Regions from separate parts of the Nocardia sp. NPDC055053 genome, predicted to be linked through region 3. Evidence: riboswitches for the same ligand, from Rfam matches in the RefSeq annotation. Region 3 holds a riboswitch; each other region holds the start of a gene.
The links. A riboswitch is a leader RNA that binds a small molecule or an ion and turns the genes downstream of it on or off. The one in region 3 is predicted to bind cobalamin.
Positions count from the first base shown of each region.

Region 1: it holds a riboswitch for cobalamin, as region 3 does, so the genes downstream of both, metE (5-methyltetrahydropteroyltriglutamate--homocysteine S-methyltransferase) here and ACWF82_RS06480 (ABC transporter substrate-binding protein) in region 3, are expected to answer to the same signal.
Region 2: it holds a riboswitch for cobalamin, as region 3 does, so the genes downstream of both, glyA (serine hydroxymethyltransferase) here and ACWF82_RS06480 (ABC transporter substrate-binding protein) in region 3, are expected to answer to the same signal.

Region 1 is NZ_JBSGVD010000001.1:17,804-25,712, forward strand. It holds gene ACWF82_RS00090 (pyruvate carboxylase) at 1-2,871, opposite strand, end outside; cobalamin riboswitch at 3,149-3,347, shown strand; gene metE (5-methyltetrahydropteroyltriglutamate--homocysteine S-methyltransferase) at 3,491-5,755, shown strand; gene ACWF82_RS00100 (short-chain fatty acyl-CoA regulator family protein) at 5,939-7,363, shown strand; gene recG (ATP-dependent DNA helicase RecG) at 7,367-7,909, opposite strand, start outside.
Region 2 is NZ_JBSGVD010000036.1:23,197-31,105, forward strand. It holds gene prpB (methylisocitrate lyase) at 1-6, opposite strand, end outside; gene prpD (2-methylcitrate dehydratase PrpD) at 6-1,508, opposite strand; gene ACWF82_RS28095 (short-chain fatty acyl-CoA regulator family protein) at 1,663-3,093, shown strand; gene ACWF82_RS28100 (methylenetetrahydrofolate reductase) at 3,136-4,125, opposite strand; gene glyA (serine hydroxymethyltransferase) at 4,202-5,503, opposite strand; cobalamin riboswitch at 5,651-5,831, opposite strand; gene ACWF82_RS28110 (TetR/AcrR family transcriptional regulator) at 6,143-6,763, opposite strand; gene ACWF82_RS28115 (hypothetical protein) at 6,906-7,697, shown strand; gene ACWF82_RS28120 (zinc-dependent alcohol dehydrogenase) at 7,731-7,909, opposite strand, start outside.
Region 3 is NZ_JBSGVD010000004.1:274,756-282,664, forward strand. It holds gene ACWF82_RS06465 (ABC transporter ATP-binding protein) at 1-93, opposite strand, end outside; gene ACWF82_RS06470 (FecCD family ABC transporter permease) at 90-1,157, opposite strand; gene ACWF82_RS06475 (FecCD family ABC transporter permease) at 1,154-2,149, opposite strand; gene ACWF82_RS06480 (ABC transporter substrate-binding protein) at 2,146-3,183, opposite strand; cobalamin riboswitch at 3,213-3,403, opposite strand; gene ACWF82_RS06485 (ATP-binding cassette domain-containing protein) at 3,489-5,345, opposite strand; gene ACWF82_RS06490 (type III polyketide synthase) at 5,357-6,526, opposite strand; gene ACWF82_RS06495 (cytochrome b5 domain-containing protein) at 6,574-7,909, opposite strand, start outside.

The sequences.
Region 1 (7,909 bases), on a different contig from region 3:
GGTGTCGCGACGCTCCTGCGAGGAACCGTCGAGGCCCTTCTGATCCGCCGGAGTCAACGGGGTCTCCGCCTTGGGCTCATTACGCCCGGCCAACGCCTTGCTACGGAACGGCTCCGGCCAGCCACCGGCCGGGGTACCGAGTTCACCACGCAGGAAACCGATCACCGAATCCGGAATGTCGTAACGACCCGGATCGGCGGCGAAGTCCTCGATACCGACACCGGTACCGACCAACGCCAGCGCCAGGTCACCGACGACCTTCGACGACGGGGTCACCTTGACCAGACGACCCAGCAGCCGGTCTGCGGCGGCGTACTTGGCTTCGACCTCCTCGAACCGGTCACCCAAGCCCAACGCGATCGCCTGCTGACGCAGGTTCGACAGCTGACCACCCGGGATCTCGTGGGTGTACACGCGACCGGTCGGCGCGGGCAGACCCGACTCGAACGGCGCGTACACCTTGCGCAGCGCCTCCCAGTACGGCTCCAGGTCACACACGTTCTGCAGGTTCAGACCGGTGTCACGCTCGGTGTGCGCGGCCGCGGCCACGATCGCCGACAGCGCGGGCTGCGAGGTGGTGCCCGCCATCGCCGCGGACGCACCGTCGACCGCGTCCGCACCGGCCTGCCACGCCGCCAGGTAGGTCGCGAGCTGACCGCCGGGAGTGTCGTGGGTGTGCACGTGCACCGGCAGGTCGAAGTTGCTGCGCAGCGCGGTGACCAGCTTCGCCGCGGCGGGGGCCCGCAGCAGTCCGGCCATGTCCTTGATGGCGAGCACGTGGGCGCCGGCGTCGACGATCTGCTCGGCCAGCTTCAGGTAGTAGTCGAGGGTGTAGAGCGACTCGTTCGGATCCAGCAGGTCACCGGTGTAGGACAGCGCGACTTCGGCGATGGCCGTACCGGTTTCGCGCACGGCGTCGATCGCCGGGCGCATCTGGTCGACATTGTTGAGCGCGTCGAAGATCCGGAAGATATCGATACCGGTCGTCGCGGCCTCGGACACGAACGAGCGGGTGACCTGCTCCGGGTACGGCGTGTAGCCGACGGTGTTGCGGCCACGCAGCAGCATCTGCAGACAGATGTTGGGCACGGCCTCGCGCAGCGCGGCCAGCCGCTCCCACGGGTCCTCGTGCAGGAAGCGCAGCGCCACATCGTAAGTCGCGCCGCCCCACGCCTCGATGGAGAGCAGTTCGGGGGTCAGCCGGGCGACGTGCCCGGCCACGCCGAGCAGACCGTTGGTCCGCACGCGGGTCGCCAGCAGCGACTGATGCGCGTCACGGAAGGTGGTGTCGGTGACGCCGAGCGCCTTCTGCTCACGCAGCGCCCGCGCGAATCCCTCGGGCCCGAGGGTGAGCAGCCGCTGACGCGACCCGTCCGGCGGCGCCACCGTCAGATCGACAGCGGGCAGCTTGTCGTAGGGGTACACCGTGGTCGGGCGGTCACCGTGCGGCTTGTTGACGGTGACATCGGCCAGGTAGCTCAGGATCTTGGTGCCACGGTCGGCCGAGCCGCGCGAGGTCAGCAGTTCGGGTCGCTCGTCGATGAACGAGGTGGTGACCCGGCCCGCCTGGAAGTCGGGGTCGTCGAGCACCGACAGCAGGAACGGGATGTTGGTCGTGACGCCACGGATACGGAACTCGGCCAGCGCGCGCCGGGCGCGGGCGGCCGCTGCGGGCAGGTCGCGACCACGGCAGGTCAGCTTGACCAGCATCGAGTCGAAGTAGGCGCCGATCTCCGCGCCCAGGTTCGCGCCGCCGTCGAGGCGGATACCCGCGCCGCCGGGGGTGCGGTAGGCGGTGATACGACCGGTATCGGGACGGAACCCGTTGGCCGGGTCCTCGGTGGTGATACGACACTGGAGTGCGGCACCGCGGATCGACACCTTGTCCTGACTCAGACCGAGATCAGCGAGAGTCTCACCGGAGGCGATCCGCAACTGCGACTGCACCAGATCGACATCGGTGATCTCCTCGGTCACCGTGTGCTCGACCTGAATCCGCGGGTTCATCTCGATGAACACATGCTTGCCACGCTCGTCCAGCAGAAACTCCACCGTGCCCGCGTTGCTGTACCCGATCTGCCGGGCGAAAGCCACCGCATCCGCGCAAATCCGTTCCCGCAGCGCGGGATCCAGATTCGGGGCCGGTGCGAGCTCGATCACCTTCTGATGACGACGCTGCAACGAACAATCCCGCTCGAACAGGTGCATCACATTGCCATGCTGATCAGCCAGAATCTGCACCTCGATGTGGCGCGGGTTCACCACCGCCTGCTCGAGGAACACCGTCGGATCACCGAACGCCGACTCGGCCTCCCGCGACGCCGCCTCGATCGACTCACGCAGCTGCTCCGGCGCGGCGACCCGGCGCATACCGCGACCACCACCACCGGCCACAGCCTTGACGAAGATCGGGTACTCGAACTCCTGCGACGCCGCCAGCAGCGCGTCGATATCGGCGGAAGGCTCACTCGACTTCAACACCGGCAGCCCGGCGGCCTTGGCGGCGGCGATGGCGGTGGCCTTGTTACCGGCCATCTCGAGCACCGAGGCCGACGGGCCGATGAACGTGATCCCCTCACGCTCACAGGCGGCGGCGAGGTCGGGGTTCTCCGACAGGAACCCGTAACCTGGGTAGATGGCGTCGGCGCCCGCCGACTTGGCCGCGTCGATGATCGCCTCGATCGACAGGTACGCCCGGACCGGGTGCCCTTCCTCGCCGATCTGATACGACTCGGCCGCCTTCAGACGGTGCACGGAGTTGCGGTCCTCATGCGGGAACACCGCGACCGTTCCGATGCCGAGTTCGTATGCCGCGCGGAAGGCGCGAATGGCGATCTCACCACGATTTGCGACCAAGACTTTCGAGAACATTCGCCCACGGTACCCGGCCGTGACCGCACGACCGACACGCAAGGTGCCTTCGCAGCATTCTTCACATCGCACACCCGCCCACCTGCGAAGTTGCGTTCATCCGGCCGTCACATCTCACCGTGGCGACCGGTCGGCGGTGCGCCCGCAACGCGCAGGTCACGCCGTTTACGTCGACAGGGCCAGTAGCTGTCACCGCCTGCGAGGCCCTATGCTGAGTGATGCAGCTGGTTCGCCTGCGCGGTGGAAGAGTCGGAGCCCCGACCTCCCGCACCGGCGTCGAAACCCGGGCACGCGTCGTCGCGTGCCGGGTGAAGAGGGAACCCGGTGGGAATCCGGGACTGTCCCGCAGCGGTATGCAGGAACGACCGCCGTCATCAGCACTGGGCACGACGCCTGGGAAGCGACGGCCAGTAGGTCGGTCGATCACACGACCGGTGCCAGCGAGTCCGAAGACCTGCCGACTGTGCCGGATACGCCGTATCCGGCGGCCACCGCCTCGTGGATCGGGCGCGCTGACCACCTGTGCCGACCTGTCGCGACTTCGCGGCGGGTCCCTCCGGTGTCGGCGTCTGCCCGCGGAAAGGCGACGGCTCTCCCTGCACGACACTGGAGAATCTCCGTGACTGTTTCGCACTCTCCGTTCACCGCAACGGTTCTCGGCTTGCCGCGGGTCGGCCCGAACCGGGAACTCAAGCGCGCCACCGAGGCCTACTGGGCAGGTCGCGTCGATGCCGAGCACCTGCACACTGTCGGCCGCGAGCTGCGCCGGGCGCAGCTCACCGAACTGCGGGCGGCCGGCCTGGATTCGGTGCCCGTCGGCACCTTCTCCTACTACGACCAGATGCTCGACACCGCGGTCCTGCTCGGCGCACTGCCGCCCCGCGTGGCCGGAATCGCCGACCCGCTCGACCGCTATTTCGCGGCCGCGCGCGGCACCGACACCGTCGCCCCGCTCGAGATGACCAAGTGGTTCGACACCAACTACCACTACCTGGTGCCCGAGATCGACGCGGCCACCGTCTTCTCGCTGAACCCGGAGAAGCTGCTGGCCGAGCTGGCCGAGGCGCTCGAGCTCGGCGTCGCGGCCCGTCCGGTCGTCGTCGGCCCGATCACCTTCCTGAAGCTGGCCAAGGCGGCCGACAGCGACGCCATCGACCGGCTGCCCGAGCTGGTCGCGCTCTACGGCGACCTGCTGACCCGGCTGGCCGACGCGGGCGCGCAGTGGGTGCAGATCGACGAGCCGGTGCTGGTCACCGACCTCACCGAGGCCGAGCTCGCCGCCGTACGCGAGACTTACACCGCGCTGTCGAGCGTGCCGCAGCGGCCCGCGATCCTGGTCGCGACCTACTTCGGGCATCCCGACGCGGCGCTGGGCGCACTCGCCGACACCGCCGTCGAGGCCGTCGCGGTCGACTTCACCGCGGGCACGACGGTCGCCGACATCGCGGTGCTGCCCGCGCTGGCAGGCAAGCTGCTCGTCGCCGGTGTCGTCGACGGACGCAACATCTGGCGCACCGATCTCGACGCCACCCTCGGCACGCTGGGCACCCTGCTCGGCAGCGCCGCCTCCGTGGCCGTGTCCAGCTCGTCCTCGCTGCTGCACGTTCCGTATTCGCTGACCCCCGAGGCCGGGCTCGACGAGCGGCTGCGGTCGTGGCTGGCCTTCGGCGCCGAGAAGGTCGCGGAGGTGCGCGTCCTCGCCACGGCACTGACCTCGGGCACCGGGGCCGTTGCCACCGAGCTGGCCGGGGCTCGCGAGGCCGCCGAATCCCGCCGGACCGACCCCCGCCTGCACAACGAGCAGGTGCGGGCCCGGCTGGCCGGACTCGGCGAGGGCGATCTGAACCGGCTCCCGGCCGACGAGCGCCGGGCGCTGCAGCGCGATCACCTCGATCTGCCGCTGCTGCCGACCACCACGATCGGCTCGTACCCGCAGACCTCGGCCATCCGGCTGGCGCGCGCCGCGCTGCGCAAGGGCGAGATCGACCAGGCCGAGTATGTGCGGCGGATGCAGGCCGAGATCGCCGAGGTGATCACGCTGCAGGAGAAGCTGGGCCTGGACGTGCTGGTGCACGGCGAGCCCGAGCGCAACGACATGGTGCAGTACTTCGCCGAGCTTCTCGACGGCTTCGCCGCCACCGAGAACGGCTGGGTGCAGTCCTACGGCACCCGCTGCGTGCGTCCGCCGATCCTGTTCGGCGACGTCTCCCGCCCCGAGCCGATGACGCTGTCGTGGATCGGTCACGCCCAGTCGCTGACCAGCAAGCCGGTCAAGGGCATGCTCACCGGCCCGGTGACGATCCTGGCGTGGTCGTTCGTCCGCGACGACCAGCCGCTGGGCGAGTCGGCGCGTCAGGTCGCGCTGGCGATCCGCGACGAGACGGTCGATCTGGAAGCCCAGGGGACCCGGATCATCCAGGTCGACGAGCCCGCCCTGCGCGAGCTGCTGCCGCTGCGCGCGGCGGATCAGCCCGCCTACCTGCAGTGGTCGGTGGACTCGTTCCGTCTCTCGACCGCCGGTGTCGCCGACACCACCCAGGTGCACACCCACCTGTGCTACTCGGAGTTCGGTGAGGTGATCTCGGCGATCGCGGGTCTGGACGCCGATGTCACCTCGATCGAGGCGGCGCGCTCGCACATGGAGGTCCTCGACGACCTGAACGCGGCCGGTTTCGCGCTCGGCGTCGGCCCCGGTGTCTACGACATCCACTCCCCGCGCGTCCCCTCGGTCGAGGAGATCACCACCTCGCTGGCCGCCGCGCTGAAAGCGGTGCCCGCCGAACGGCTCTGGGTGAACCCCGACTGCGGTCTCAAGACCCGTGGCCCGGTGGAAGTCGAGGCGTCACTGCGCAACCTGGTGACGGCCGCGGCCGCACTGCGCTGAGCAGACCGCCGTCCCGGACGGAGCGCATCCGTCCGGGACGGCGAGTCCCGCTTGTCCCGATCGTCTCCCTTCGCACGTTACGCACCAGTAGTCACAGGTAAATTCCCTTGCAGGACTGGACTTCTCCCCGGACAATCGCCATTTCGAGCGAACATTGCAAACCCGGAGAGTTAGGATCTCCGCGTGCGGAAGATGTACGCGGGGGCCAGGCTACGACGGCTGCGTGAAGAACGACGGATGACTCAGGCGGCGCTCGCGAAATCGCTGGATCTTTCCCCCAGCTATCTCAATCAGCTCGAGCGCGATCAGCGCCCGCTCACCATTCCCGTTCTGCTGAAACTGAACTCGACCTTCGATCTGGATGTGCAGTTCTTCGCCGCCGACTCCGACGCGCGCCTGGTCTCGGATCTGCACGAGGTGCTCGTCGAAGCCGCGGGAGGCGGCGACACCGCGCCGATCACCGAAGTCGAGGAACTCGCGACCCGGCTGCCCGAGGTCGCGCGGATCGTCATCGCCATGCACCGGCGGTTGCGCGCGGCCACCGATCAGCTCGACCTGCTGTCGTCGCGGGTCGACACGCCCAGCGGCGCGCCGGGTACCCCGATGCCGTACGAGGACGTGCGGGACTTCTTCTACGACCACCGCAACCACATCTCCACCCTCGATCACGCGGCCGAGCAGCTCTTCGAGGAATCCGGGCTGAGCATCGGCTCGCTGGATCGCCAGCTGGCCAGGATCGCCGAGGAACGCGCCGGTGTCACCGTGCTGGTCCGCGGCGACGGTGCCGACCCGACCATCCCGAAACGCCACTACGACCCCGACACCCGCACGCTCACCCTGGCCAGGCGGCTGCGTCCCGGCCAGCGTGCCTTCCAGATCGCCACCACCCTCGGCCTGCTGCTCTACGGTCGCGAGATCGACAATGTGCTCGCCGAGTCCAGGGGGCTCACCGGCGAATCCCGCACCCTGGCCAGGGTCGGGCTGGCCAACTATTTCGCGGGCGCGCTGATCCTGCCCTACGGGCGGTTCCTGCGGTCGGCCGAGGAATTGCGCTACGACGCCGACCTGCTCGCCCTGCGGTTCGAGGTCGGTTTCGAGACGGTCTGCCACCGGCTCAGCACGCTGCAACGACAGGGTCAGCGCGGTGTCCCGTTCTTCCTGGTCCGTACGGACAGGGCGGGCAATATCTCGAAACGCCAGTCCGCCACCGCGTTCCATTTCTCCCGGGTTGGCGGCAGCTGCCCGCTGTGGGTCACCCACGAGGCGTTCGCGCATCCGGGCAGGATCCTCACCCAGATCTCGGAGATGCCCGACGGGCGCCGCTACCTGTGGATCGCCCGCACCACCCCGGCCAGCGCCCAGGGGTTCGGGGCGGCGTCGAAGAACTTCGTCATCGGGCTCGGCTGCGATATCGAATACGCCGACCGGCTGGTGTACTCCCAGGGCATGCAGCTCGACGACCCGCAGGTGGCGGTCCCGATCGGGGCCGGCTGCAAGGTGTGCGAGCGGCCCTCGTGCCCGCAGCGCGCGTTCCCGCAGATCGGGCGGCCGCTGTCGGTGGCCGAGCACACCAGCACCGATCTGCCGTATCCGCGCCTGCCGCGCTGAGCGTCAGGACTTCGCGAGGTATTCGATGCGTTCGCCGTCGACGGCGGCGTCCATCATGCCAGCCAGGCCGGGATGCTTCACCAGGCCGGGGTCGTCGGCGACGACCTGCCTGGCCAGCTCCTGGGCCGCGGTGATCACCTCGAGGTCGTCGAGCAGCGACAGCAGTCGCAGCGAGCGAGCGGTGCCGGATTGGGCGGCGCCAAGCACGTCACCCTCGCGGCGCTGACGCAGGTCGAGCACCGAGAGTTCGAAGCCGTCGGTGGTCGCGGCGACCGCCTCGAGCCGGGCCATCGCCGTCCCGCCCGGGGCGGCATCGGTGACGAGCAGGCACAGGCCGGGGTGCTTGCCACGGCCGATCCGGCCGCGCAGCTGATGCAGCTGGCTGACGCCGAACCGGTCGGCGTCGACGATCACCATCACCGTCGCGTTCGGCACGTCGACACCGACCTCGACGACCGTGGTGCAGACCAGGACATCGATGGCGCCGTCGTTGAACTGGCGCATCACCTGGTCCTTCTCGTCGGCGGGCAGCCTGCCGTGCAGCAG
Region 2 (7,909 bases), on a different contig from region 3:
GCTCATCAGAACAGCCCCTTCGGCAGCTTCGGCGCGCGGGCGAGGACCTCGTCGGAGACGGTGAAGTTCAGCTGGCCCAGCTCCTCGGCGGTCAGCTCCGGCGTGCGCTGGGCGACGTCGAGGAAGCGGTCCTGCTCGGCGGGGTCGATGACGCCATCGGCCAGGGTGCGGAACTTCGCGATGTACTGCTCCCGCGCGAACGGACGGGCGCCCAGCGGATGCGCGTCGGCGACACCCAGCTCGTCGACGATGACTTCACCACTCTTCAAGGTGATTTCGGCGCGGGCACCGAAGGCCTTCTCGTTCGGGTCGGTGGAGTGGTAGCGCCGGGTCCATTCCGGGTCCTCGGCGGTGGAGATCTTGTTCCACAGCTCGATGGTGTCGGGGCGCTGCGCGCGCTCGGGGGCGTAGGAACGCTCGTGGTGCCAGGTGCCGTCCTGCAGGGCGACCGCGAAGATGTACATGATCGAGTGATCGAGGGTCTCGCGCGAGGCCTGGGGATCGAACTTCTGCGGATCGTTCGAGCCGGTGCCGATCACGTAGTGCGTGTGGTGGCTGGTGTGCAGCACGACGGTCGCGATCTGGTCCAGATCACCGACCCGCTCGCGCAGGCGGAACGCCAGGTCGATCGGCGCCTGGCTCTGGTACTCGGCCGAGTGCTCCTTGGTGTAGGTGTCGAGAATGCCGCGCTTGGCCTCCCCGGGTGCGGGCAGCGGCACCGAGTACTCCGCGTTCGGGCCGCCGAGCAGCCAGGCGATGACACCGTCTTCGCCCTCCCAGATCGGCGAGGGGGCGCCTTCACCGCGCATCGCGCGATCGACGGCCTCGACGGCCATCTTCCCGGCGAAGGCCGGTGCGTAGGCCTTCCAGCTCGAGATCTCGCCCTTGCGCGACTGACGGGTGGCGGTCGTGGTGTGCAGGGCCTGCCCGATCGCCTGGTAGATCGTCTCGGTGTCCAGGGCGAGCAGGGTGCCGATGCCTGCCGCGGCCGAGGGGCCGAGGTGGGCGACGTGGTCGATCTTGTGCTCGTGCAGGCAGATCGCGCGGACCAGGTCGACCTGGATCTCGTACCCGGTGGCCAGACCGCGGATCAGGTCGGCGCCGCTGCGGCCGGTGTGCTGGGCGGCGGCCAGGATCGACGGGATGTTGTCGCCAGGGTGCGAGTACTCCGCGGCCAGGAAGGTGTCGTGGAAATCGAGTTCGCGGACCGCGACGCCGTTGGCCCAGGCGGCCCATTCCGGCGAGAACCGGCCGGGCACGCCGAACACGGTCGCGCCAGGACCGTACGCGTGGGCCAGTGCCTGAGCGCGGGCGTTGGCGACCGGCCTGCGGGTGATCGAGGCCGCGGCCACCGAGGCGTTGTCGATGATGCGGTTGACGATCATCTCCTCGGCGTCCGCCGGGACCGCGACCGGGTCGGCCGCTACCTCGGCGATCCGCCAGGCCAGGTGCTCCGTGCGCGGGAAGTCCTCAGCGGAACGGTAGGTGCGAACGAGGTGATGCTTCACAGCGGTGGCCTCCAAGACGTCGAATATTCACCGGACATTTCGCACGTTACACAGCACAGAACCCCAGCAAAATGCCTCACAAATGCCTAAATTTGCGGAACGTGACCGGTGAATCTGTGAAAGTTGTGAAAGTCGCCGGTGCTAGATTGGCCGTATGCAGAAGATGTACGCGGGCGCCCGGCTGCGCACATTGCGCGACCAGCGTGGCCTGTCGCAAACGGCCATGGCGAAATTGCTCGAGCTATCGGTGAGCTATATCAACCAGCTCGAGAACGACCAGCGCCCGCTGACTGTGCCGGTCCTGCTCAAACTCAATGCCACCTTCGATCTGGACATGGGTTTCTTCGCGGCCGATACCGACGCGCGACTGCTGGCCGACCTGCACGACATCTTCGCCGAGGATCCGGACGCCACCACGATCACCAACGCCGAACTGGACGATCTCACCGTGCGGGTCCCCGCCGCGGCTCGATTGCTGGTCAGCCTGCATCGCCGGCTGCGCAGCAGCACCCAGCAGATCGAGCAGTTCGCCGCCGGGATCGAGTCACCACCGGGCGGGGCCGTCACTCCGTACGAGGACGTGCGCGATTTCTTCTACGACCGCCGCAACCACATCCCCGAACTCGATCTCGCCGCGGAGGCCCTGTTCACCGAGAACCGGCTCGGCATCGGCGGGCTCGACCTGCAATTGTCGCGGCTGCTCAGCGAGCAATACGGCGTCACCGTCACGATCCGCTCCGACAATCCCGCCGACCCGGGACCCAAGCGCGTCTACAACCCGGTGACCAGGCACATCGTGCTGGCGCGCAGGCTCTCGGCCGGGCAGCGCGCGTTCCAGCTCGCCACGCAGCTCGCCTTCCTGTCGCATAGCCACACCATCGAGGCCATCACGTCGACGGTGAGTATGCCCGCCGAGTCACGGGATCTGCTGCGGATCGGGCTGGCGAACTACTTCGCGGGCGCGCTGATCCTGCCCTACGGCCGGTTCCGCGCTGCCGCCGAGGAACTGCGCTACGACATCGAGTTGCTGTCGTCGACGTTCGAGGTCGGTTTCGAGACGGTCTGCCATCGGCTCTCGACGCTGCAACGCCCGAATCAGCGCGGCGTTCCGTTCTTCTTCGTCCGCACCGACCGCGCGGGAAACATCTCGAAGCGACAGTCCGCCACCGCTTTTCACTTCTCCCGGGTCGGTGGTAGCTGTCCGCTGTGGGTGGTGCACGACGCGTTCACCACGCCGGGACGGATCCGTACCCAGATCGCGGAGATGCCCGACGGCCGCAAATATCTGTGGCTGGCTCGCACGACCGACGAGAGCACTCCCGGATTCCTCTCTCCCAAACGCGATTTCGCGATCGGGCTCGGCTGCGACATCGCGCACGCCGAGCGTCTGGTCTATTCGAGCGGACTACCGCTGCACGACGAGTCGACGGCCGTGCCGATCGGGGCAGGCTGCAAGGTCTGCGAGCGCCCCAACTGCGCGCAGCGCGCCTTCCCCCAGCTCGGCCGTTCGATCCGGGTCGACGACAACCGGGCCACCAATGTCCCGTACACGCCCGCGGACCACCGGACCGGCGACGAGAGCTGAATCAGCAACTGCCCGTGCGTGATCAGCCCGGTGGTCGACGCGTCAGGCGCCGATCGGGGCCGCCGTCACGCCGTAGCCGAGGTTCGTGAGCACCTCGCTGGTCGCCTTGGCGAAGTTCAGCGTGATGAAGTGCAGACAGGGCGCGCCCTCGCTGATCAGACGTTGCGCCATCTCGGTGGCGATCTCGATGCCTTCGGCACGCACGGCGGCGCGGTTCTCCTCCGGTCCATCACCCGCGGCTTTGCGGAGCCTGGTCATGACCGCGGCCGGCAACCGGCGACCGCACAGCTCCTCGGCACGGGTGACCGTGCGCAGCGAGGTGATCGGCATCAGTTCCGGGATGATCGGCTTGGCGCCCTCGATCGGGTCCATGGCCACCACCCGGTCGCGCAGCCGCAGGTAGTGCTCGACGTCGAAGAACATCTGGGTGATCGAATACTCCGCGCCCGCACGCAGTTTCGCGGCGAGGAAGCGGGTGTCGTGGTCCAGATCCGGTGAGCGATGATGCCCCTGCGGGAACGAGGCGACACCGACGTGGAAGTCACCCAGATCGCGCACGATCCGCACGAGTTCCTCGGCGTACTCCACGCCGTCGGGGTGCCTGGTCCAGTCGCCGAGTGGGTCACCTGGCGGGTCCCCACGCAGGACGAGCAGATTGCGGATGCCGGAGTCGGCGTAGGAACCGACCAGCGCGCGCAACTCCTCGACGCTGTGCCCGACCGCGGTCAGATGCGCCACGGGCAGCAGCGTCGTCTCACGCGCCAGCTCCCCGGTGATCCGGACGGTGCGGTCCTTGGTCGAGCCACCCGCACCGTAGGTCATCGAGACGAAAGCCGGGTGCATCCGCTCGAATTCGCGCACCGCTCGCCACAGCCGGGCCTCCCCCGTGGCATCGCGTGGCGGGTTGAACTCCACGGAGAACGGCACGCGCCCGATCGCGCCGGCGTGGATCCGCAGGCTACCGGCCACCGAATGGCCGGTGCCGCCGCCGGTTTCACCGCAGTACGGCCGCCCCGAACTGGTTGTCGTCATGATTGGTCTCCTCAGCCCCATCGTGTCCTCGGCTCGCCCGTACTCGCTCGGCCGGCATCGGGCAGTGCGCAGCGGTTCAGATGAGCGCCCAGTCCTCGAGGCCCTGGTAAAGCGGGACACTCTGAGCCAGCTTGGACACCCGCGCCCGCAGCGACTCGGTGTCCGAGGTGCCCGCGAGGGTAGCGGCGATGATCTCGGCGACCTCGCTGAACTCGGTATCACCGAAACCACGAGTAGCCAGGGCGGCGGTACCGATCCGCAGACCCGAAGTCACCATCGGCGGACGCGGGTCGAACGGGACCGCGTTGCGGTTGACGGTGATACCGACCTCATGCAGGAGGTCTTCGGCCTGCTGACCGTCGAGTTCGGAGTTACGCAGGTCGACCAGGACCAGGTGCACGTCGGTGCCGCCGGTCAGGACCGAGACACCCTTGTCCTTGACGTCGGCGCCGGTCAAACGTTCGGCCAGGATCCGGGCGCCCGACAGGGTCCGCTGCTGACGGTCGGCGAACTCCTCGGTCGCGGCGATCTTGAACGCGGCGGCCTTGGCGGCGATCACGTGCATGAGCGGGCCGCCCTGCTGACCCGGGAACACCGCCGAGTTCAGCTTCTTGGCGAATTCCTGCTTGGCCAGGATCAGACCCGAACGCGGGCCGCCGAGGGTCTTGTGCACGGTGGAGGACACGACATCGGCATAGGGCACCGGCGACGGATGCAGACCGGCGGCGACCAGACCGGCGAAGTGCGCCATGTCGACCCACAGGTAGGCACCGACCTCGTCGGCGATCTCACGGAACCGCGCGAAGTCCTGATGCCGCGGATACGCCGACCAACCGGCCACGATCACCTTCGGCTTGGCCTTGACCGCGATGTCACGGACCTCGTCCATGTCGATGCGGTGATCTTCCTTGGACACACCGTAGGAGTGCACGTCATAAAGCTTGCCCGAGAAATTCAGGCGCATACCGTGGGTGAGGTGACCGCCGTGGGCCAGGTCCAGGCCGAGCAGGGTTTCGCCCGGGTTCATCAACGCCATCAGCACCGCGGCGTTGGCTTGGGCGCCGGAGTGGGGTTGGACGTTGGCGAACTCGGCACCGAAGAGTTCCTTGGCGCGGTCACGGGCCAGGGTTTCCACCACGTCGACGGCTTCGCAGCCACCGTAGTAGCGGCGGCCCGGGTAGCCCTCGGCGTATTTGTTGGTGAGCACGGAACCCTGCGCTTGCAGGACCGCGCGCGGCACGAAGTTCTCCGAAGCGATCATCTCGAGGGTGTCGCGTTCGCGGGCGAGCTCGCCCGCCATCGCGGCGGCCAACTCGGGATCGAGCTCACCGAGAGACTGGGTATTCACCGAGCGGGCGGTGGTAGCGAACTTGGCCACGATGTGTTCTCCGTCGACTGGCAGCAACGGCCGCCGCCCTAGCGACGCACCACAGCGAACCTCACTCGCACAACACGATTCGAGAGTTCGCCGGTGTACGCCCGATCCACGAGGCGACGACCGCCGGACGCGGCGCGCCCGGCACAGTGGCAGGTCTTCGGACTCGCGGGCGCCGACCGGGGCTCCCCCGGGCCGACCTACTGACCATCGCTTCCCGGGCATGGGTAGCCCAGTGCCGTTGACGGCGTTCGTTCCTGCTCACCGCTGCGGGACAGTCCCGGATTTCCACCGGGTTCCCTCTCCACCACACGACAGTTCTGTCGCGCCAGGTGTCGACACCGGCGGCGGCGCGGGGGCTCCCGTCGTCCTCGCCACCGGCGAACCAGCTGCCCGGACAGCATACGGCCATCCGCGCCCCGATACCCGGAGGGGCCGGGATACCGAACGGCCTCGGTGCCTCCCCCGGGAAGCGACGGCCAGTAGGTCGGCCGAGCCAGGCCGGTGCCCGCGAGTCCGAAGACCTGCCCGCTGTGCCCTGGATTTCACCGCGGGGGGCCATACTGCGGCCCGTCGCCTCGATCCCGGCGCTGACCGCAAGCTGGTGGTCGCGGGGGCCATCACGTCGGGAGGCGGTCCGGGTCAGTCTGTCTTCCCGTACAGGGCGATGGTCTGGTCGATGCAGCGGGTGACGAACGTGTCGTCCAGGGGTAGGTCGGTGACCATCAGGCGGAAATACAGTGGGGCGGACAGGGTTTCGATGACCTCACTCGGGTCGGTGCCTGCGGGGAGTTCGCCGCGTTCGACCGCCTTGTCGATGACGGGTGCGGTGCGTTCGAAGCGGTTGTCCCAGAAGCGGCGGCGGGCGGTGGCGACCTCGGGGTCGACCGACAGCGCGATGGCCGTGCCGAGCAGCCTGGCGATGCCGGGGCGCGAGATCAGGTGCGAGATCTGGTCGGCGAGCTGTCGCAGGTCCGATCGCAGGCTTCCGGTGTCGGGTGCCGGGTTGCCGACGGCCGCGAGTTCGGTGACGGCGTCGGCGAGCAGTGCGGTGCGGGTGCCCCAGCGGCGGTAGATCGTCGTCTCGGCGACCCCGGCGCGGGCCGCGACGTCGCCGATCGTCAATCCTTCGATGCCGTGCTCGGCGACCTGATCCAGCGCCGCCGCGAGCACGGCTTCACGCACCCGGGCCGAGCGCCCGCCGGTCCGCCGTCGCGGCTCGGGGGGCGAGTCGCTCTCCAGGCTGGGCTCTCGTTCGACCATGGACCCGTTCTACTCGATGCCCACCGCCGCGGACCACCCGGAGACCGGCGCGCGCCCGCCAGGCCGCTAATGCAAGTTGTGCTAGCTTTAACAATAGGCGTCACTCGCCGAGTTGAGCCACAACGAGAGAGGCAGAATCGCCATGGCCGATCCCATCGAGATCCACGCGATCGTGGGAAACCAGCAGGTGTCCCGTGACCAGGTCAGGGCATGGGAATCCCGCCGGGCCAACACGGTCCTGAAGAAGTTCGCCTCGCGGCTGGGCGGCTACGGGATGGCCGAGGTCATGCCGGAGCAGACCCTCGACGAGCTGCTCGCCGGCCCGCTCGACGCGCGACGCGGGGCACTGACCACCATGAAGACCAGGCTCGGACACGCGGGCGTCTACGCGATGCTCCGGCACGAACTCGCGCTGTCCGAACGAATGGCGCGCGTCGGCATCGCGGCAAGCCGGGGCCGGACCAAGCAATCCATCACCCACCTCGAAGTCCCCGGCTGCTCCGCCGAACTCTTCGCCACCTGGTTCGACAACCTCGTCGCCCACAACGCCGAAACCGAGATGGTCGACGCGCACCCGGACCACTATCTGCTGCGCGGGCTCGACGACGGCCGCCAGGAAGTCGTCGAGACCACCGGCGGATCCCCGGCCGCCTCACGCTTCGTCGTCGATTACACCCGGACCGACTCCCTGACGATCCCGATCGACCCCGGCTATCCCCTTCAGATCGCCGGTGTCGCCCTGCTCGACGACGGCCTGGCCATCGGCGGTGTCCGCCACCAGTTCCGCGACCGCGACGGCACCCTCCAAGCGAAGCTGACCGTGCAGTTCCCCGCCACGCTGCCCGGCCGGCTGATCACCCAGCACGAGTGGCACCTGGCCTGCGAATTCAGCAACTGGATCATCGCGGCCGCCCCGTTCACAGCCACGTCGTAGCGCATCGGTCCGGCCGGGCGAGGTGAGCCGCGGTCAGGCTCCGGGATCGATGAGGATTTTGCCTTCCACCCGGCCCGTGGCCAGCCGGTCGAGCGACGCACCGAGATGTGCGAGTCCTACCGGGGCTTCGGCGAATTCGGTGCCGAGCACGGGATGCCCTGCCAGGATGTGCAGCGCGGCAGGCAGATCGGTCTCGCAGACGTGCGCCAGCG
Region 3 (7,909 bases):
CTGTCCGGCGGGAAAGTCGACGGTGGCGTCGGTGACGATCGCGGTGTCGCTGTAGGCGAGAGCGAGGTCCTGGGTGGTGAGATGTGCGGTCATCCAGCGTGTCCGATTCGGGTTGCACGAGCGAGGAGATAGACGAGGACCGGCGCGCCGAGGATGGCGGTCACGACGCCCGCGGGCAGTTCGGCGGGGAACAGCCGGCGGGCGGCCAGGTCGGCGGCGACCACCAGCAATGCGCCGGTCGCCGCGGCAGGCGCGAGCCCTGCGCCGCGTTCGGCGAGCAGCCTGCGCACGATCTGAGGTGCCACCAGCGCGACGAAGGCGAGCGGTCCGGCCGCGGCGGTGGCCAGCGTCGCCGCCAGCGCGGCCAGGGCGATCAATGTCGTGCGGTGCGGGCCGCGCCGCCCGGCCAGCGAATTCGCGAGTTCATCACCCAATTCGAGCACCGACAGGGAGCGGGAGAGGACGATCAGCGGCGGGACGACCGTTGCCAGCGCCGCGGCGGCGAACCAGACGTGCATCCAGTCGCGATTGGCGAGACTGCCCGTCAGCCACATGGCGGCCGTATGCGCCTGATAGACATTGGCTCTGGTCAGGATGAACGCGATCGCCGACGACAGCATGGCCGTCACCCCGATCCCGACCAGGACGAGGCGATATCCGTCGAGACCGTCCCTGGTCGCCACCGCAACGATCAGGGCCATGGCGACGAATGCTCCGGCCAGCGCGCCGCCGACCAGTCCGAGACCGGAGCCACCGAGCAGCACGCTCACGACCAGCGCCCCCAGCGAGGCGCCCGTGTTGATGCCGATGATCTCCGGGCTGACCAGTGGATTCGTCGCGATCCGTTGCAGGATCGCACCGGAGACGGCGAAGGCCGCGCCCGTGCACAGCCCGGTGAGCACGCGCGGCAGCCGATCGGAGACGACCACGTCGTATTCGATGAGGGTGCCGCCACCACCGAGCACCCGTAGCACATCGCCGACGGTGAGCGGGTAGTAGCCGATGGTGAGCGACCATGCCGCCACCGCCAGCGCGGCCGTCGTGATCAGCGCGGTCAGCGCCACCGATCGCCGATGCACCCGAACGACACAGCGCCGCCCCGGTGATCGCACCAGGATGGTGCCGCTGGGCAGGACGCCGGCTTCGGTGATCGTCACAGGGTCGCCACCTTCCGATTGCGCACGAGGTAGAGGAAGAACGGCGATCCGGCGAAGGCCGTGATGATGCCGACCTGGATTTCCTGCGCGGCGACGACACGCCCGAGAATGTCGGCGAGCAGCAGCAGGGCGGGGCCGAGTACGGCGCACCACAGCAGAATCCACCGGTAGTCCTGGCCGGCGAAGGCGCGGGCGATATGCGGGATGACGAGGCCTATGAACGCGATCGGCCCGGCGATCGCCACCGCCGAACCAGCTAGCAGCACAACACTCGACGCACCGGCGGCGCGCACCACGACGAGCCGCGTGCCGAGCGTGCGTGCCATATCGTCACCGATCGCAATGGCGTTGAGCGGACGCGCCACCACGAGCGCAAGGACGGCACCGATGGCGATGAACGGCGCTATCCCCCAGACGGATTCGACATCGGCCCGCGTCAGCGACCCGACCACCCAGAACCGGAAGTTGTCGAAGGTGGTCCGGTCCAGCAGCGTGATCGCGGTGGTGATCGATCCGCACAGCGCGGTGAACGCCGCACCCGACAGCGCCAGTTTCACCGGTGTCGCGCCACCGAATCCCAACGACCCCACCAGGTAGACGAAGGCGGCCGCGACGGCCGCGCCGAGGAAGGCGAACCAGACGAACCCGGTCGGCGAGGTCACACCCAGTGCGCCCATGGCGATCACGATGGCCAGCGAGGCGCCGGAGTTCACGCCGAGCAGCCCCGGACCGGCGAGCGGATTGCGGGTCAGACCCTGCATGACCGCTCCGGCCAGCGCGAGGGCCACTCCCGCGAGCAGACCCGCGGCGGTTCGCGGCAGCCTGAGGTAGCGCACGATCCGGTCGGTGTCGGTGCCGCGGAAGTCCGTGAACGCCGTGACCGCCTGGTCGAGCGTGAGCGGATGTGAACCGACCAGGATGGACCCGACGCAGACAGCGGCGAGCGCGGCACCGACCAGGATCAGGCCGGTGCCGCGAGCGGTGCGAGTCACCGCCCGAACAGATCGGGGTGGATCAGCTGGGCAACCAGTTCGGTCGCGTGCGCGATCCGCACCCCGGCGGCCCGATCGGCGAACAGGAACGGATGGACCGCGCCCTTGCGGACGGCGGCCAGATTGGCGAACGCGGGGTTACCGGCAATCTTGCCGACCTGCGGCTGCGCGTCGGCACGCGTGTAGGTCGCCTTGCAGCACTGGCTGGTCAGGATGATGTCGGGGTCGCGGGCGATGAGCTCCTCGGCGCCGATCGCGACATTGCGACGTTCGGTGAGGTCGGCGAAGGCGTTCACCCCGCCCGCGGCATCGATGATCTGGGTGATGAAGTCGATCCCGCCCGCGACGGTATAGGAGCCGTCGTCCTTGGGCGTGACGACCGCGACCCGCGGTCGCGCCGTGTCACCCACCTTCGCGCGGACCGCGGCGATCCGCGAGCTCAGCTGCGTGACAACCTCTTCGGCGCGATCGGCGACGCCCCACAGCGCACCCAGGTCCCGCAGATCCGCGTACACGTTGTCGAAACGCACGGTCTTCGGGTCGATCGCCTCGTCCGCGAGCCCGTCCGCGCTCGGGCACAGGGGACTCACCACCCAGGTCCGCACACCGAGATCGTGCATGCTCGCGCGGGTCCCCACGCTGTTGTGCGCGGACTTGGCGAATACGCCGTTGTACCCGGACAGGACGAAATCAGGATTCTGAGCGAGCAGTTCGTCACGACTCGGCAGCTTTTCGACGAAGGTCGACTTCGCCTGCGCGTCCTGGTATTCGGGCAGTACCGCGGAATCCAGGAATGCCGTCCCCACGAGCCGATCGGTGACGCCGAGCGCATGCGCGATCTCGATCGACGGCTGGTAGGCCGCGTAGATCCGCTGGGGCGGTGCCGCGACGGTGATGTCGATCCCGCAGTTCGCGCGGGTCACGGCGTTCCCGCCGCCCGTCTCGGGGCCGGGCTGCACACCACAACCGGTGACAACGATCGCGCACGCGATCAGCGCGCCGGTACGTAGGCGCGCGAAAACAGAGTGGGTCAAGGTGACGGCCTTCCAGGTCCTCGTGGAATGGGTACTGAGTAGCCGTGGCCGGTCTCCTGGCTGACGGGATTGTGCGCGGCGGATCTACCTTCCCAGGGCGCGAGCACCCCAGTGGTTCCGGATGACATCATCCGGGTCGATCCGTCACTCCCGATCACAGTGGCGAGGGCCGCACCGGTTCCACACCGGTTTCCCGAACACCACGGCCCCAGGACTGTACCAAGATCACGAGAGCGCCCGAACCGCCGATACGGCGAACGCCGGCCCGGCCCTGACGGACCGAACCGGCGTTCGTGGTGTGTGAACTACACGGCGACCAGACCGAAGTCGAGCTTCACCAGCTGGTCGGCGCAGTCGAAGTACCGGTCGTCGTGGGTGATCACGATGACCGTCTTGCCTCGCCGCTTCAGGTCGGTGAGGATCTCGCGGTAGAAGACCTCGCGGAAGCGGGGCTCCTGGTCGGCGGCCCATTCGTCGAAGACGTAGATCTGGCGGTCCTCGAGCAGGGCGGTGAGCAGGGCAAGGCGCTTACGCTGCCCCTGCGACAGGTCGACGGTCGACAGCCGCCCGTCCTGCACGGTCACCTTGTGCGCGATCTGCAACTCCTCCAGGTAGCGCTGTACTTCACCGTCGATACCGGGACGGTCGAAGCCCAGGTAGTCCTCGAACAGATGGAAATCGGTGAACACCGCCGACGAATTCTGCCGGTACCACTCGATGTTGTCGTGGTCGATCCTCTCCCCGTTGAGCGACAACGACCCCGAGCGTGGCACATACAGACCGGTGATGAGCTTGGCCAGCGTCGACTTGCCGCTGCCGTTGCCGCCGACGATGAACGTGATCTGCCCCGGTTCGAAAACCAGGTCGATCGGACCGAGCCGGAAGCCCGCGTCCTCGGATTCGTCGCGACCAGGCGGTGGCGCGAGCGGCCGAACATCGTTGCCGCCGTGGTCGACCCAGGCCTTGCCGTTCACATCCAGCTGAGCGGCGCCTGGATGCGCACCGGGGTGTGCCGGATGCGGCCCACCGGGACCGGGGTGGCCGTTGCCTGCCCGCGGCGGCATCCCGGGACGCGGCGGATGCCCACCACGCGCGGGCGGCCCGTCCGGGTGCGAACCGGGCGGCGGCGGAACCGGCGACGGAGCCTCGGAGCGGTACACGTAGCTGACATTGGTCAGTTCCAGCTTGGCCTCCCCTGCCACTGGACGCTCGGTGTACGGCAGGAGCTCCTCGTTGTGCAGGGTCTCCATCGACAGGTTCATCGCCCGGATCTTGGCCAGCGCCACATCACCACGCAGCAGATCCGGGATCCGGTGCATGAAGTTCTGCATCGGCATCGCCAGGAACGTGGTGACCAGCACGTAGCCGACCATCGTGTCCCGCGGCAGATCCAGCGCCGCCGCGACGACGAACAGGATCAGCGCCATCGTCGCCAGCTGCAGCGCCTGACCGAAGCCCTGCGCGTAGGAGAACTTCGAGCCCGCGTCGGTGTTCTGATCGCGCAGCGTGCCTGCCGAACCGAGCAGATGCCGGTCCATGAAGTCCCGGCGGCGGCCGCGGTGCAGCTTCAGTTCCTTGATGCCGAGCGTGACGGCCTGGAACGAACGCAGCAGCGCGTCCTCGTTCTCGCGAGCCTCACGGTAGATCCCGCGCACCCGCTTGAGCACCAGTTCGACACACGCGATACCGACCAGCGTGCCCGCCACCGTCACCGCGAAGATCGGACCCGACACGATGAACAGGAACACGAAGCAGCCGATGATGGTCGCCACGTCGACGCAGATCGACGGGATGGCGGTCACGGCCTGCGACAGCGAACGGACATCCTCGGTGAGCGTCGCCATCAGGCGGTGCATACCGAGCCGTTCCAGGTGTTCCAGCGGCGCGGAGACGATACCGGAACTCAGGTCGCTGCGCAGCCGGTAGATCGCGTCCTGCGACAACCGGATCAACAGCACCTGCGAGGCGACACCGCTGACCAGGATCACCAGGCCGGTCAGCCCGAACCGCAGCAACAGCTGATCAGGCTGCGGCTTCGGCGAGACGACCGCGTTGATCAGCGTCACCAGGTAGGTGTTGGCCACACCGCAGATCAGGCCGGCGGCCACCACGGCAGCGATCCTGGCCGGCGAGAGCGCGGCGAGAAAACGGAGTAGATGCATGACGTGTGCTCTCAGCTGCGGATGACATCGAACACGATGCCTTCGAGGGTGACACCGGGCGCGAACGAGAACGCCACCCCGGTGGAAATCGGTGCCGCCGACTGCGCGTCGCGGATCATCCGCTCCAGCACGAAGATCAGCGAGACACTCAGCATGTTGCCGTGCTCGGCGAGTACGTCCCAGCTCGGCGCCGCCGCCTCGGCCGGGATGCCCAGCGAGTGGGCCGACTCCTCGATGATGCGGGGACCACCGGGGTGGATCGCCCACAGATCGATGGCGCTCTTGTCCAGCCCGTTGCGCGCGAGCACCTCGGTCACCACCGGATCCACCCCGCGGTAGATGTAGTCGGGCAGGCTGGTCGCCAGCTCGCAGGTGATGCCCGCGTCCTTGATGCCGAGCACGATGCCGTCCTCCGCGTCGTCGAACAGGTGGCTGAAGCTGTCGCGGATCACGATGCTGCCCGGGGCAAGCGGCTGGTGCACCTGGTTGGCGCCGATCACCACCGCGCCGCAGCCGTCACCGAAGAGGCTGTGGGTGATCACATCGTTGACGTCGTCGTCGAACACGGCGTTCACCGAGCTCAATTCGATGCACAGCACCATCGCCTTCTTGTCCGGGTTCGCCCGGACGTAGTCGGTGGCGGCCCTGATGCCGTTCATCGCGGCGGCGCACCCCATGAAGTTGATGATCATGCGGCCGACCTTGGGCGACAGGCCGAGCTGCTTGACGACCGCGACATCGACGCCGGGGGCGATGAAGCCGGTGCTGGTCACGAAGATCAGCTGGCCGATGTCCTGCGCGGGGTTCTCCAGTCCGGCGACGGCGCGGCGGGCGACGTCGACAGCCAGCGGCACCGCGTGCTCGAAGAACAGGTTCATCCGCTCCCTGATGGTGCCGGGTCGGCGGCTGAACTCGAGGAACTCCGGGTCGAGCGGGTCGATCGCCAGGTGGCGGGTGTCGATCCTGGTCTTCTGGTAGATCCGCGGAATGCGCTGGCGCTGAGCCGGATCGGAGAACAGCTCGGCGACCCTGCCGGCGTTCACGGACTGGTCGACCACGCGCTCGGGCGAACCGGTGGCGACCGCTTCGATCACACCGACCGTGGTCGGCGGGGCTGGCGGTAGCAGGTCGTGCCCGCGCTCGACGTCGGCCGTGCGGAGCAGGTCAAGGGAAACAGACACGGGCACAAATCCTTTCGAAACAGATACACGTGGCAACGGAAGGCGGGTCAGACGGTTCCGATGCCGGTGAAGCCCTGCACCGTGTAGGTCACACAGGTCTTCAGCGCTGTGGGTGCGCAGTGTTCGCGCACGAATCCCCACCGGTTCTCCTCGGCGTCACGCGACGGCGCGAGCAGGTAGGTCCGGCACAGCTTGGGGAAACGATCTCCGAAGAAACTCTTCGCGGGCAGCCACTCCACGCCGAACTTCGCGGCCTCCTCGCGCACCACGTCCTCGGACGCGATATTGGCGAAACCGCTGCGCTGGAACGGAAGTACGTGATGCACCCGGTGCGAGCTCAGACCGGCGGAGAGGAAGCAGTCGACGTACTTGTTGCCGACCACGGTCAGGTCGTAGGCCTGCTCGAGCTGGTTGACCGCCCAGTCCTCGGTCTCGGTGTGCAGTTCCTCGGTCGGCACCTCGAAGTCGTGGCTGGCCACGACCATGAAGGTGCTGATCCACAGCGTGATCACGAATTGCAGTGCCCAGGCCCAGAAGTCGCCCGCGACGGTGAAGACGACGAACTCGGCCACCAGCAGGAACCGGACGCCGAAGGACCCGATGAAGTGCGGCAGCGCCCCACCCCAGGTGCCGTACATGTCCTTGATGCCCACCTTGCGGGTGAGCCGGCAGACGTCGAGCAGCCGAATGATCATGCCGGTCAACAGATGTCCGAACTTGTGCACCGTGTGCACCGGCACCCGGTACAGGCGCGGCACCTGCATCATCATCGTGAAGACGTTCTTCTTGATGTCGACTTCGCTCTGGGTGTGCGGGTGGTGCAGCAGCGCGTGGCCGTCGGCGGTGACGAAAGACAGTGCGACATAGTTCATGTCGAACGCGTTCACCGCGTACTTGTTGAGCCCCTTCTGCGCCCGGTGGATGGCGTAGTGGCCGAAGCCCGCCAGCGAGCTGCGCAGCAGCACCATCGCGATCACGAAGACCGGCAACGGCATCCAGCTGGTGTCCCACAGGCGCAGGCCCTGCACCGCGAAGTACAGGAAGATCAGCACCGCCACGACGATGTCGAACGCGCGATCCATCCGCTTGAGCCGGGCCGCCAGCTCGGGTTCCTTGATCCGGGCCTTGACCTTGTGCAGGAGGTCGTTCTTGTTGTCGAACTTGTACTTCGGGGTGTCGTCCCAGCTGTTGAAGCCTTCCTTGAACAGGAAGTCGGGCGCGTTGTTCTTCGGGTGGATGTCTTCGGGAGTGGCATCGCGACCGAGGCTGTAACGCTCGATCATCCGCGCGATTTTTTCCGGATCACGGTGGTAGGAACCGATGATCGAGGTGATGTCACGGTTCTTCGTGCGGCCGATGAAGAATTCACCGCCTGGATGCTTG